DNA from 3 places in the Agrococcus sp. AC640b genome. Region 1 is predicted to be linked to each of the others. Evidence: predicted binding sites of a transcription regulator. Region 1 holds the regulator's gene; each other region holds the start of a gene.

Region 1 (3,273 bases):
GATGTACGAGGCCGCGGATGCGACGCTCGGCGCAGCAGGCTACGAGTGGTACGAGGTGTCGAACTGGGCGCGCGGCGGAGCCGTGTCGCGCCACAACCTGTCGTACTGGCACGGCGAGGACTGGTGGGGCGTGGGCCCGGGCGCCCACAGCCACGTCGGCGGCGTGCGCTGGTGGAACGTGAAGCACCCCGCGGCGTACGCCCAGCGGCTCGCCACGGGGGAGTCGCCAGCGCTCGCACGCGAGGAGCTCGATGCCGACACGCGCCGCGTCGAGCGCGTGCTGCTCGAGACCCGCATCCGCGACGGACTGCCCGTCGACGTGCTCGACGACGCCGGGCGCACGGCGGTCGCCGGCCTCATCGCCGAGGGTCTCGTCGACGGCCCGTCGGCGATGCGCGGCCGCGTCGTGCCGACGCTCGCCGGTCGCCTGCTCGCCGACGCCGTCGTGCGTCGGCTCACCGCCTCGACATGACGACGGGCACCCCGCCTCGGGGTGCCCGTCGCGTCGATCGGTGACGGCTACTTGATGATGCGCCAGTTGAACGGGTAGCGGTACGAGCCGCCGCCGTTGACGCGCACGCCGCCGATGATCGCGAAGATGATGCCGAGGATCGGCGGCACCACGGCCAGGAACAGGAACAGGAATCCGATGAGGATGAAGCTCGTGATCGTGCCGACCACGAGGAGTCCCACGGTGAGGATCGTCATGAAGAGCTGGAAGTTCAGCGCCTCCTTCGCCTCCTGCTTCACGAACGCGCTGCGGTCCTTGTAGACGAGGAAGACGATGAGCGGGCCGAGCCAACCGAGGTAGAGGACCCATGCGATGCCGCCGAGGTGGCCGAACATCGCCCACTGCTTCTCGTCCTGCGGCGTCATGGGGGCACCCGCGGCGTACTGCGGCTGACCGGGAGCGCCGTACTGCGGAGCACCGTACTGGCCGGGCCCGGGCTGGCCGGGCTGCGGTGCGCCGTACGGAGGCGCCTGCGGCGGCTGGTGCTGGCCGGGCGCGCCGAACTGCGGCTGCTGCTGGCCCGGTGCGCCCTGCGGTGCGCCGTACGGAGGCGCCTGCGGCGGCTGGTGCTGGCCGGGTGCGCCATGCGCCGGCGCGGCGGGCGGCACGGGCGCGGGGCTCGAGAAGGGCTGGGCGGGCGCGCCCGGGGCGGGAGCCGCCTGCGGTGCGTCGCCCTGCTCGGGTGCGCCGAAGCTGGGCGCCTGCGGCTCGTCGGGCGTCGCGGCGGGGCCGTTGGAGTCGGACATGGGAGGCCTCTCGATCTCGGGTGCCGGGTGCGGCTGCATCCATCTTGCTCGCAGCAGGCTGAGAACGCACCCATCGTCGCGGTACGATTGGCAGTCACGAACGACGAGTGCCAGACGAGGGGGGACGATGGTCACGGATCGCGGCCTCGAGGTGCTGCGGGCGATCGTGCGCGACTACGTCGCCTCGAGCGAGCCCGTCGGCTCCCGCTCCATCGTCGAGCGCCACTCCTTCGGGGTGAGCGCTGCGACGATCCGCAACGACATGGTGCTGCTGGAGGAGGCGGAGCTCATCGTCGCGCCCCACACCTCCTCCGGCCGCATCCCCACCGACAAGGGCTACCGCGTCTTCGTCGACCGCCTGCAGGGCATGCAGCCGCTGTCGGCGGCGCAGCGCGTCGCGATCACCCGGTTCCTCGACGAGGCCGACGACCTCGACGACGTCATGGCGCGCACGGTGCGGCTGCTGTCGCAGCTGACGAACCAGGTGGCCCTCGCGCAGTACCCGTCGGTCGCGAAGGCACGCGTGCGTCGCGTCGAGGTCGTGCAGCTCGCCGAGTGGCGGCTGCTGCTCGTCGTCATCCTCGACACGGGTCGCGTCGAGCAGCGCATGGTCGACGCGGGGCAGCAGATCGGCGCGGAGGCGGCCCAGGCCATCGGCCGCGCCCTCGACCTCGCCGTCGCAGGCAAGCCCACCACCGATGCCGAGGATGCGCTCGTCGCCGTCGTCGACGACGCAGCGCCGGGGGTGCAGGCCGCGACGGCGCGGCTCGTCGCCGTGCTCGGCGAGGTGCTCGCGCCCACCGCGGGCGACCGCCTCGTCATCGCCGGCGCCTCGCACCTCGTGCGCGGCGGCCACGACCTGTCGGGCTCGGTGACGCTCGTGCTCGAGGCGATCGAGGAGCAGGTCACCCTGCTGCGCCTCTTCGGCGAGATGGATGCGGAGGCGACGGCCGTCGCCACCCGCATCGGCCGCGAGATGGCCGACGGCCTCGAGCAGACGTCGATCGTGACGGGCGCGTACGGCGCCGGCGGTCACGAGGCCGGTCGAGTCGGGGTGCTCGGCCCCACCCGCATGGACTACGCATCGAACATGGCAGCCGTCCGCGCCGTCGCGCGGTACCTCACCCGGCTGCTCGACGACGAGGAGCGATGAGCGATCACTACGAGGTCCTGGGCGTGCCCCGCGAGGCCAGCCAGGACGACATCAAGCGTGCATACCGCAAGCTCGCACGACAGCTGCATCCCGACGTGAACCCGTCGGCGGACGCCGCCGACCGGTTCAAGGAGGTCACGCACGCGTACGACGTGCTCTCGGATGCGCAGTCGCGTGCCGACTACGACCGCGGCCCGCAGGCGGCCGGCTTCGGGCTGGGCGACATCTTCGAGCAGTTCTTCGGCGGCACGGGCAGGCAGCAGGGGCCGAGGCCGCGCAGGCGACCCGGCCAGGACTCGCTGCTGCGGCTCGACCTCGACCTGCACGACGTCGTCTTCGGCGTGCACCGCGACCTGCGCGTGCAGACGGCGGTGCTGTGCGAGACGTGCGGCGGCCGGTGCACGGCGCCGGGCACGCGGGAGGAGACCTGCGACATCTGCCAGGGCTCCGGGCACGTGCAGCGTCAGGTGCGCTCGCTGCTCGGCAACATGGTCACGAGCCAGCCGTGCGGGTCCTGCCAGGGCCACGGCACCGTCATCCCCATCCCGTGCCCCACGTGCGCCGGCCACGGACGCGTGCGCGCCGAGCGCACCATCCCCGTCGACGTGCCCGCCGGCGTCGACACGGGCCTGCGCATCCAGCTGCCCGGTCAGGGCGAGGTCGGTGAGGCCGGTGGCGACCCCGGCACGCTGTTCCTCGAGGTGCACGTGCAGCACCACGACGTCTTCAGCCGCGATGGCGACGACCTGCTCGGCACCCTCGAGGTGTCGATGATCGATGCCGCGCTCGGCGCCGAGGCGACCGTCGAGTCGATCGACGGTCCCGTGACGGTGACGGTGGAGCCCGGCGTGCAGAGCGCCGAC
Region 2 (3,273 bases), on a different contig from region 1:
GTGCGGGAGGAACCGAAGAAGCCTCGGTTTCGTGACGAACGTGTAACGGTCTGATCCCGGTACGGTCACGGTCCACTCGAGGGCCCGCGGACCGCTACGGCACGGGCGTCGGCACGACGGGTGAGCGGCGACGACGACGCTCGGCGACGACGAGGTCGACCATGAGCACCAGGAGCGACGCCCACACGAGCGCGAATCCCGCAAACCGCTCTGGCGGCATGGGCTCGCCCATGACGAGCCAGCCGAAGAGGAGGCTGATCGTGGGTGCGAGGTACTGCGTGAACCCGAGGGTCGCGAGCGAGACGCGGCGGGCTGCTGCGGAGAAGAGCATGAGGGGCACGGCGGTGACGATGCCGAAGCCGACGACGGCGAGCTGCACCAGCGGCGACACCTCGACGATCGTGGGGCCGACGACGATCGTGGATGCGACGAGCATCGCGATGGCGAACGGCACCGTGGCTGCGGTCTCGAGCGTGAACCCGGTGATGGCGTCGACCTTGGCGCCCACCTGCTTCTTCAGCAGGCCGTAGACGCCGAACGCGAGCGCGAGGGCGATGCCGATCCAGGGGAAGGATCCGTAGCCGACCACGAGGACGACGACGGCGAGCACGCTCATGCCGACGGCGACCCACTGCGCCGGCCGCAGCCGCTCGTGGAGGACGACGACGGCGAGCACGACGGAGACGACGGGGTTGAGGAAGTAGCCGAGGCTCGTCTCGATGATGTGGCCGGACAGCACTGCGGCGGCGAAGACGGTCCAGTTGACGAGGATCGCGACGCCGGACGCTGCGAGGTAGGCGAGGCTGCGGCGGTCGCGCAGCACGGCGCGCAGCGTCGGCCAGCCGCGGGCGATGGTGACGATGATCGCGGCGACGGCGAGCGACGCGAGCACGCGCCAGCCGATGAGCTCGATGGCACCGATGCCCTGCATGAGGACGACGTACATCGGCACGACGCCCCAGACGGCGTACGCGCCGATCGCGAGCGCGAGACCGCGCCTCGACTCCCGCATCATGCCTCCTCGAACGCGACGACGGCGGCGCCCACGCAGGGCGCCGCCGTCGACGGTGGTGGTGCGGTGTGCGTCAGCGCACGACCACTGCGAGCACGTCGCGCGCGGACAGCACGAGGAAGTCCTCGCCACCGAACTTGACCTCGGTGCCACCGTACTTCGAGTAGATGACCCGATCGCCCTCGGCGACGTCGACGGGCACGCGGTTGCCGTTGTCGTCGATGCGACCCGGTCCCACGGCCACGACCTCGCCCTCCTGGGGCTTCTCCTTGGCGGTGTCCGGGATGACGAGCCCGCTGGCAGTCGTCGTCTCCGCCTCGACCTGGCGGATGACGATGCGGTCCTCGAGCGGCTTGATGGAGACCGACACGGTTGCCTCTTTCCTGAGTCGACAGTCTGCTGGCAATCGACGTCGCCGAGTGCCAGGTCGACTGTACGCGAGCCGCTGGCACTCGGTCAACATGAGTGCCAGCGGATGCCGTCGTCGCTGCTGCTTGGATGGGGGGATGGATGCCATCGCCCTGCGCGCGCTGCTCACCAGCGAGGGGCTCGGCCTCCTCGACGAGGTCTCCTCGTCCCTCGACGATCTCGGCGGGGCGGTGCAGGCCGTCGCGACCCTGCGGCGCCGGGGCCACGATGCCACGCTCGTCGCCGCGGTGCTCACGCAGGCGCGGCTGCGTCGCAGGGCGGTGGCGAAGTTCGGCGAGTTCGCCGGATCGATGCTCTTCACCGAGGCGGGGCTCGAGCAGGCGACGCGGCTGCGCGTCGCCGCGCTGCACGCCGGCAGGATGCGGGATGCGGGGATCGACACGGTCGCCGACCTCGGCTGCGGCATCGGCGGCGACGCCCTCGCGATCGCGGGCGCCGGCTGCACGGTGCGCGCCGTGGACGCCGACGAGGTGACCGCCGCCGTCGCCGGGTTCAACCTGGCACCCCTGCCGGAGGCGTCGGTGACGCATGCGCGGGCCGAGGACGTCGCGCTCGACGGCGTCGATGCGATCTGGGCGGACCCTGCGCGCAGGGACGCGACCGGCACGCGCCTGCCCGTCGAGTCGTGGTCGCCTCCCCTGCCGTGGCTGCTGTCGCTCGCCTCGGATCGACCGATGGGCGTGAAGCTGGGCCCCGCGATCGACCGCGAGCTGCTGCCCGCTGACGCGGAGACGCAGTGGGTGACGGTGGATGGCGAGACGGTCGAGGCGGTCGTGTGGACGGGTGCGCTGGCTCGCGCAGGCGTCGCGACGTCGGCGCTCGTGCTCGACGGGTCGGGCGCCCACGAGCTCGCCGGCTCCCCCGATGCCGACGACGTGCCGGTGCGGGAGCTGGGTGCGTGGCTGCACGAGCCGGCCGGCGCCGTCATCCGCGCTCGCCTGATCGGCGCCGTGGCGTCGTCGCTGGATGCGGGCGCCGTGAGCGAGCGCATCGCGTACCTCACGACCGACGACGACGTCACGAGCCCGTTCACGCAGCGCTTCCGCGTGCTCGCGACGCTGCCGCTCGACGAGCGGACGCTGCAGCGCGAGCTGCGCAGCCGCGGCATCGGCACGTTGGAGATCAAGAAGCGCGGCGCCGACGTCGACCCGGATCGGCTGCGCAGGCGCCTGCGGCTGCAGGGCGACGCATCGGCGACGCTCGTCGCGACGCGCCTGGACGGCAGGCATCGGGCGATCCTCGCCGAGCGCGCCTGACTCGCGCCGCCGTCGCGCTCGCAGCACGCAGAACGCCCCGCCGAGGCGGGGCGTTCGTGCGATGCGGCGGTGGGCTCGCTAGAGCGAGCCGCCTGCTGCGAAGTACGGCAGCCACACGACGGCGTAGATGATCGTGACGACGATGCCGACGAGCAGCATGGCGATGCCGACGAGCATGGCGATGAGGCCCCACGGCTTGTTCTGCGGTGCGCGACGCATGCTGAGGAAGCCGGTCACGATGGCACCGATGCTGAAGAGCCCGCTCGCGGGTGCGAACACGATCGTGACGATGAGCGCGACGGCCGCGAGGGCGATCGCGGCGATCGTGAGACCCGTGAGCTTGCCGCGGGCCGGCTTCTCGGCCTGGCCGTACGACTGCTGCTGGCCGTAGCCGGGCTGCTGCTGCCCGTAGCCGGGCTGCTGGTACGACTGCTGCTGCCCGTATCCGGGCTGCTGACCGTACGAGGCGTCCTGCTGCCCGTACGAGGGTGCGGAGGCGGACTGCTGGCCGTAGCCGGGCTGCTGGCCGTACGACGGCGTCGACTGGCCGTAGGAGGGTGCCGCCTGCTCGGGCTG
Region 3 (3,273 bases), on a different contig from region 1:
CGCTGGTGGATGACGGCCGTCGTCGCGGCGGCCGCGTGCGTGCTGCTCGTCGTCGGTGGGCTCGCGCTGCTGCAGCTGCAGCGGGTCGGTGGCGTCGACACGAGCATCGTCGAGGGACCGCAGGCCGTCACCGACCCCGCGGCGCTGCCGGAGGGCACGACGGTCACGGTGCTCGACGCGTCGGGCACGGGTGCCGCCGACGCCGTCGCGCAGACGCTGCAGGAGGCGGGCTGGCCCGTCGCCGCCGTCGCCGACGCGAGCGAGGTGCGCGACGCGACGACCGTCTACTTCGAAGGCGACCTCGAGCCGTACGCGCTCGGTCTCGCGCAGGCGGTCGGCACCGAGGCGACGGAGGCGACCCCGACGCCGCTGTCCGGCTCCGTGCTCACCGTCATCGTCGGCTCGGGCGCGGCGCCCGAGCCGGGGTCGACCGACGCGCCCTGAGGCCCTCGAGCGACGGGGAGGCCGTGCGCTCGGCGAGCCTCGTCGTCGAGCCTGCGCGCGGGCACCTATCGTTGCCCGCATGCGAGCTCTCACGCGTTCCACCAGGGCGACCCGCGTCGCCGCGATCGTCCTCGTCGGGGCCGCGTTCCTGACGGCCTGCGCAGGCGATCCCGAGCCGTCGCCCTCGCCGAGCGCCTCCGAGGCGCCCTCGCCGACCCCGACGCCCGCGCCCGAGCCGGAGCCGATCCTCGCGCCGCTCACCGGCGCCGAGGTCGACGCGGCCATCGCGCTGCCCGCGATCGTCGCGAAGATCGACGACCATCCCGAGGCGCGGCCGCAGTACGGCCTCGAGGCGACCGACCTCGTGTACGAGGAGCTCGTCGAGGGCGGCCTGACGCGCTACGTCGCCGTGTGGCACTCGAACGTGCCGCAGCAGATCGGCCCCGTGCGCTCGATCCGACCGATGGATCCCGGCATCGTCGGCCCGTTCGGCGGCATGGTGGCCTACTCGGGCGGCCAGCCGCACTTCGTCGCGGCGATGCAGGCCGTGACGGGCACCGCGAACGTCGTGCACGGCGGCGGCACCTACGACGCCTACTTCTCCCGGGGCGGGGCGCACGCCGCACCGCACGACGTGCTGCTGCAGGCCGCGCAGCTGCAGCAGGACAACGCGGCGCTCGCGCCGCCGCAGCCGCAGTTCGCCTACGCGAGCGATGCGGCCGCCCCGACGTCGCAGTCGAGCGGAGGGCCTGCGTCGCAGCTCGCGATGAGCTTCTCGCCGAGCCAGTCGCGGCAGTGGGGCTGCGACGCGACGACGGGACGATGGCTGCGCAGCCAGCAGGGCGTCGCCGACCTCGACGCCGGCGGGCAGCAGCTCGGCGCCGCGAACGTCGTGGTGCTGCGGGTGCAGATCGAGAACAACGGCAACATCCCGCAGACGATGCTCGAGGGGCGCGGCGGCGATGGATTCGTCGCGAGCGGATGCTCCTGGGTGCCCGTGACGTGGTCGAAGCCCGACATCACGACGCCCATCCAGGTCGTCGACGCCGCCGGTCAGCCCGTGGTGCTCGCTCAGGGCAACTCGTGGGTGGAGCTCGTGCCGACGACCGGCTCCGCGACCGCATCCTGAGCCCTCCGCGAACCAGGTCGCGACGCGTCGGGCTCGCTTGCACTCGCGTGCCCTGAGTGCCAGACTCGACCCTGGCACTCGCGACGGTCGAGTGCCAGCTGACGTGTCGACGTGTCCAGGAGGGACGAGACTGCAATGGCAAAGATGATCGCATTCGACGAGGAGGCCCGACGCGGCCTCGAGCGTGGTCTCAACACGCTCGCCGACGCCGTGCGCGTCACCCTCGGTCCTCGTGGCCGCAACGTCGTGCTCGAGAAGAAGTGGGGCGCACCCACCATCACGAACGACGGTGTGTCGATCGCGAAGGAGATCGAGCTCGACGACCCGTTCGAGAAGATCGGCGCGGAGCTCGTCAAGGAGGTCGCGAAGAAGACCGACGACGTCGCAGGCGACGGCACGACGACCGCCACGGTGCTGGCGCAGGCGCTCGTCCGCGAGGGCCTCCGCAACGTCGCGGCGGGCGCAGACCCCATCAGCCTCAAGCGCGGCATCGAGAAGGCGACCGCTGCGGTCTCCGAGGAGCTCGTCGCGCAGGCCAAGGAGATCGAGACGACCGAGGAGATCGCGGCGACCGCGTCCATCTCGGCCGCCGACCCCGAGATCGGCCGTCTGATCGCCGAGGCGATCGACAAGGTCGGCAAGGAGGGTGTCGTCACCGTCGAGGAGTCGAACACCTACGGCACCGAGCTCGAGCTCACCGAGGGCATGCGCTTCGACAAGGGCTTCCTGTCGCAGTACTTCGTCACCGACCCCGACCGCCAGGAGACGGTGTTCGAGGACGCGTACGTCCTCATCGCCAACCAGAAGATCTCGGCGATCAAGGACCTGCTCCCGATCGTCGACCAGGTGATCCAGGCGGGCAAGCAGCTCGTCATCATCGCCGAGGACGTCGACGGCGAGGCGCTCGCGACGCTCGTCGTGAACAAGATCCGCGGCATCTTCAAGTCGGTCGCCGTCAAGGCTCCCGGCTTCGGCGACCGCCGCAAGGCGCAGCTCGCCGACATCGCGATCCTCACCGGTGGCGAGGTCATCTCCGAGGAGCTCGGCCTCAAGCTCGAGGGCGTGCAGCTCTCGCAGCTCGGTCGTGCGCGCAAGGTCGTCATCACGAAGGACGAGACGACGATCGTCGAGGGTGCCGGCGACGCCGAGGCCATCGCTGGTCGCGTGCGCCAGATCCGCTCGGAGATCGACGCGACCGACTCGGACTACGACCGCGAGAAGCTGCAGGAGCGCCTCGCGAAGCTCGCCGGTGGCGTCGCCGTCATCCGTGCGGGTGCCGCGACCGAGGTCGAGCTCAAGGAGCGCAAGCACCGCATCGAGGACGCCGTTCGCAACGCGAAGGCGGCCGTCGAGGAGGGCATCGTCGCCGGTGGTGGCGTCGCGCTCATCCAGGCGGGCAAGGCTGCGTTCGCGAAGCTCGAGCTCACGGGCGACGAGGCGACGGGCGCGAACATCGTGCGTGTCGCGATCGACGCACCGCTCAAGCAGATCGCCCTCAACGCCGGCCTCGAGCCGGGCGTCGTGGTCGAGAAGGTGCGCGCGCTCGAGCCCGGTCACGGTCTGAACGCCGCGACCGGCGAGTACGTCGACATGCTCGCTGCCGGCATCGCCGACCCGGTGAAGGTCACGCGCTCGGCGCTGCAGAACGCAGCATCGATCGCCGGCCTGTTCCTCACGACCGAGGCCGTCGTCGCCGAGAA

What was found. The regulator HrcA, encoded in region 1, represses chaperone genes, less so after heat shock. The targets are predictions, from matches to a motif close to TTNGCACTCGNNNNNNNCGAGTGCNAA.
Region 2: a site for HrcA is predicted at 1,458-1,484, ahead of groES (co-chaperone GroES). Genes of this name have one in related genera too.
Region 3: a site for HrcA is predicted at 1,645-1,671, ahead of groL (chaperonin GroEL). Genes of this name have one in related genera too.

What each region holds. Positions count from the first base shown of each region.
Region 1 is NZ_CEEDMM010000029.1:258,021-261,293, reverse strand. Features, by position in the region: gene hemW (radical SAM family heme chaperone HemW) at 1-472, shown strand, start outside; gene ACZ6H8_RS12900 (DUF4870 domain-containing protein) at 520-1,257, opposite strand; gene hrcA (heat-inducible transcriptional repressor HrcA) at 1,385-2,410, shown strand; gene ACZ6H8_RS12890 (DnaJ C-terminal domain-containing protein) at 2,407-3,273, shown strand, end outside.
Region 2 is NZ_CEEDMM010000018.1:46,136-49,408, reverse strand. Features, by position in the region: gene rarD (EamA family transporter RarD) at 95-1,012, opposite strand; gene groES (co-chaperone GroES) at 1,086-1,382, opposite strand; gene ACZ6H8_RS08350 (class I SAM-dependent methyltransferase) at 1,519-2,697, shown strand; gene ACZ6H8_RS08345 (hypothetical protein) at 2,776-3,273, opposite strand, start outside.
Region 3 is NZ_CEEDMM010000044.1:45,959-49,231, forward strand. Features, by position in the region: gene ACZ6H8_RS15385 (LytR C-terminal domain-containing protein) at 1-444, shown strand, start outside; gene ACZ6H8_RS15390 (DUF3048 domain-containing protein) at 524-1,573, shown strand; gene groL (chaperonin GroEL) at 1,709-3,273, shown strand, end outside.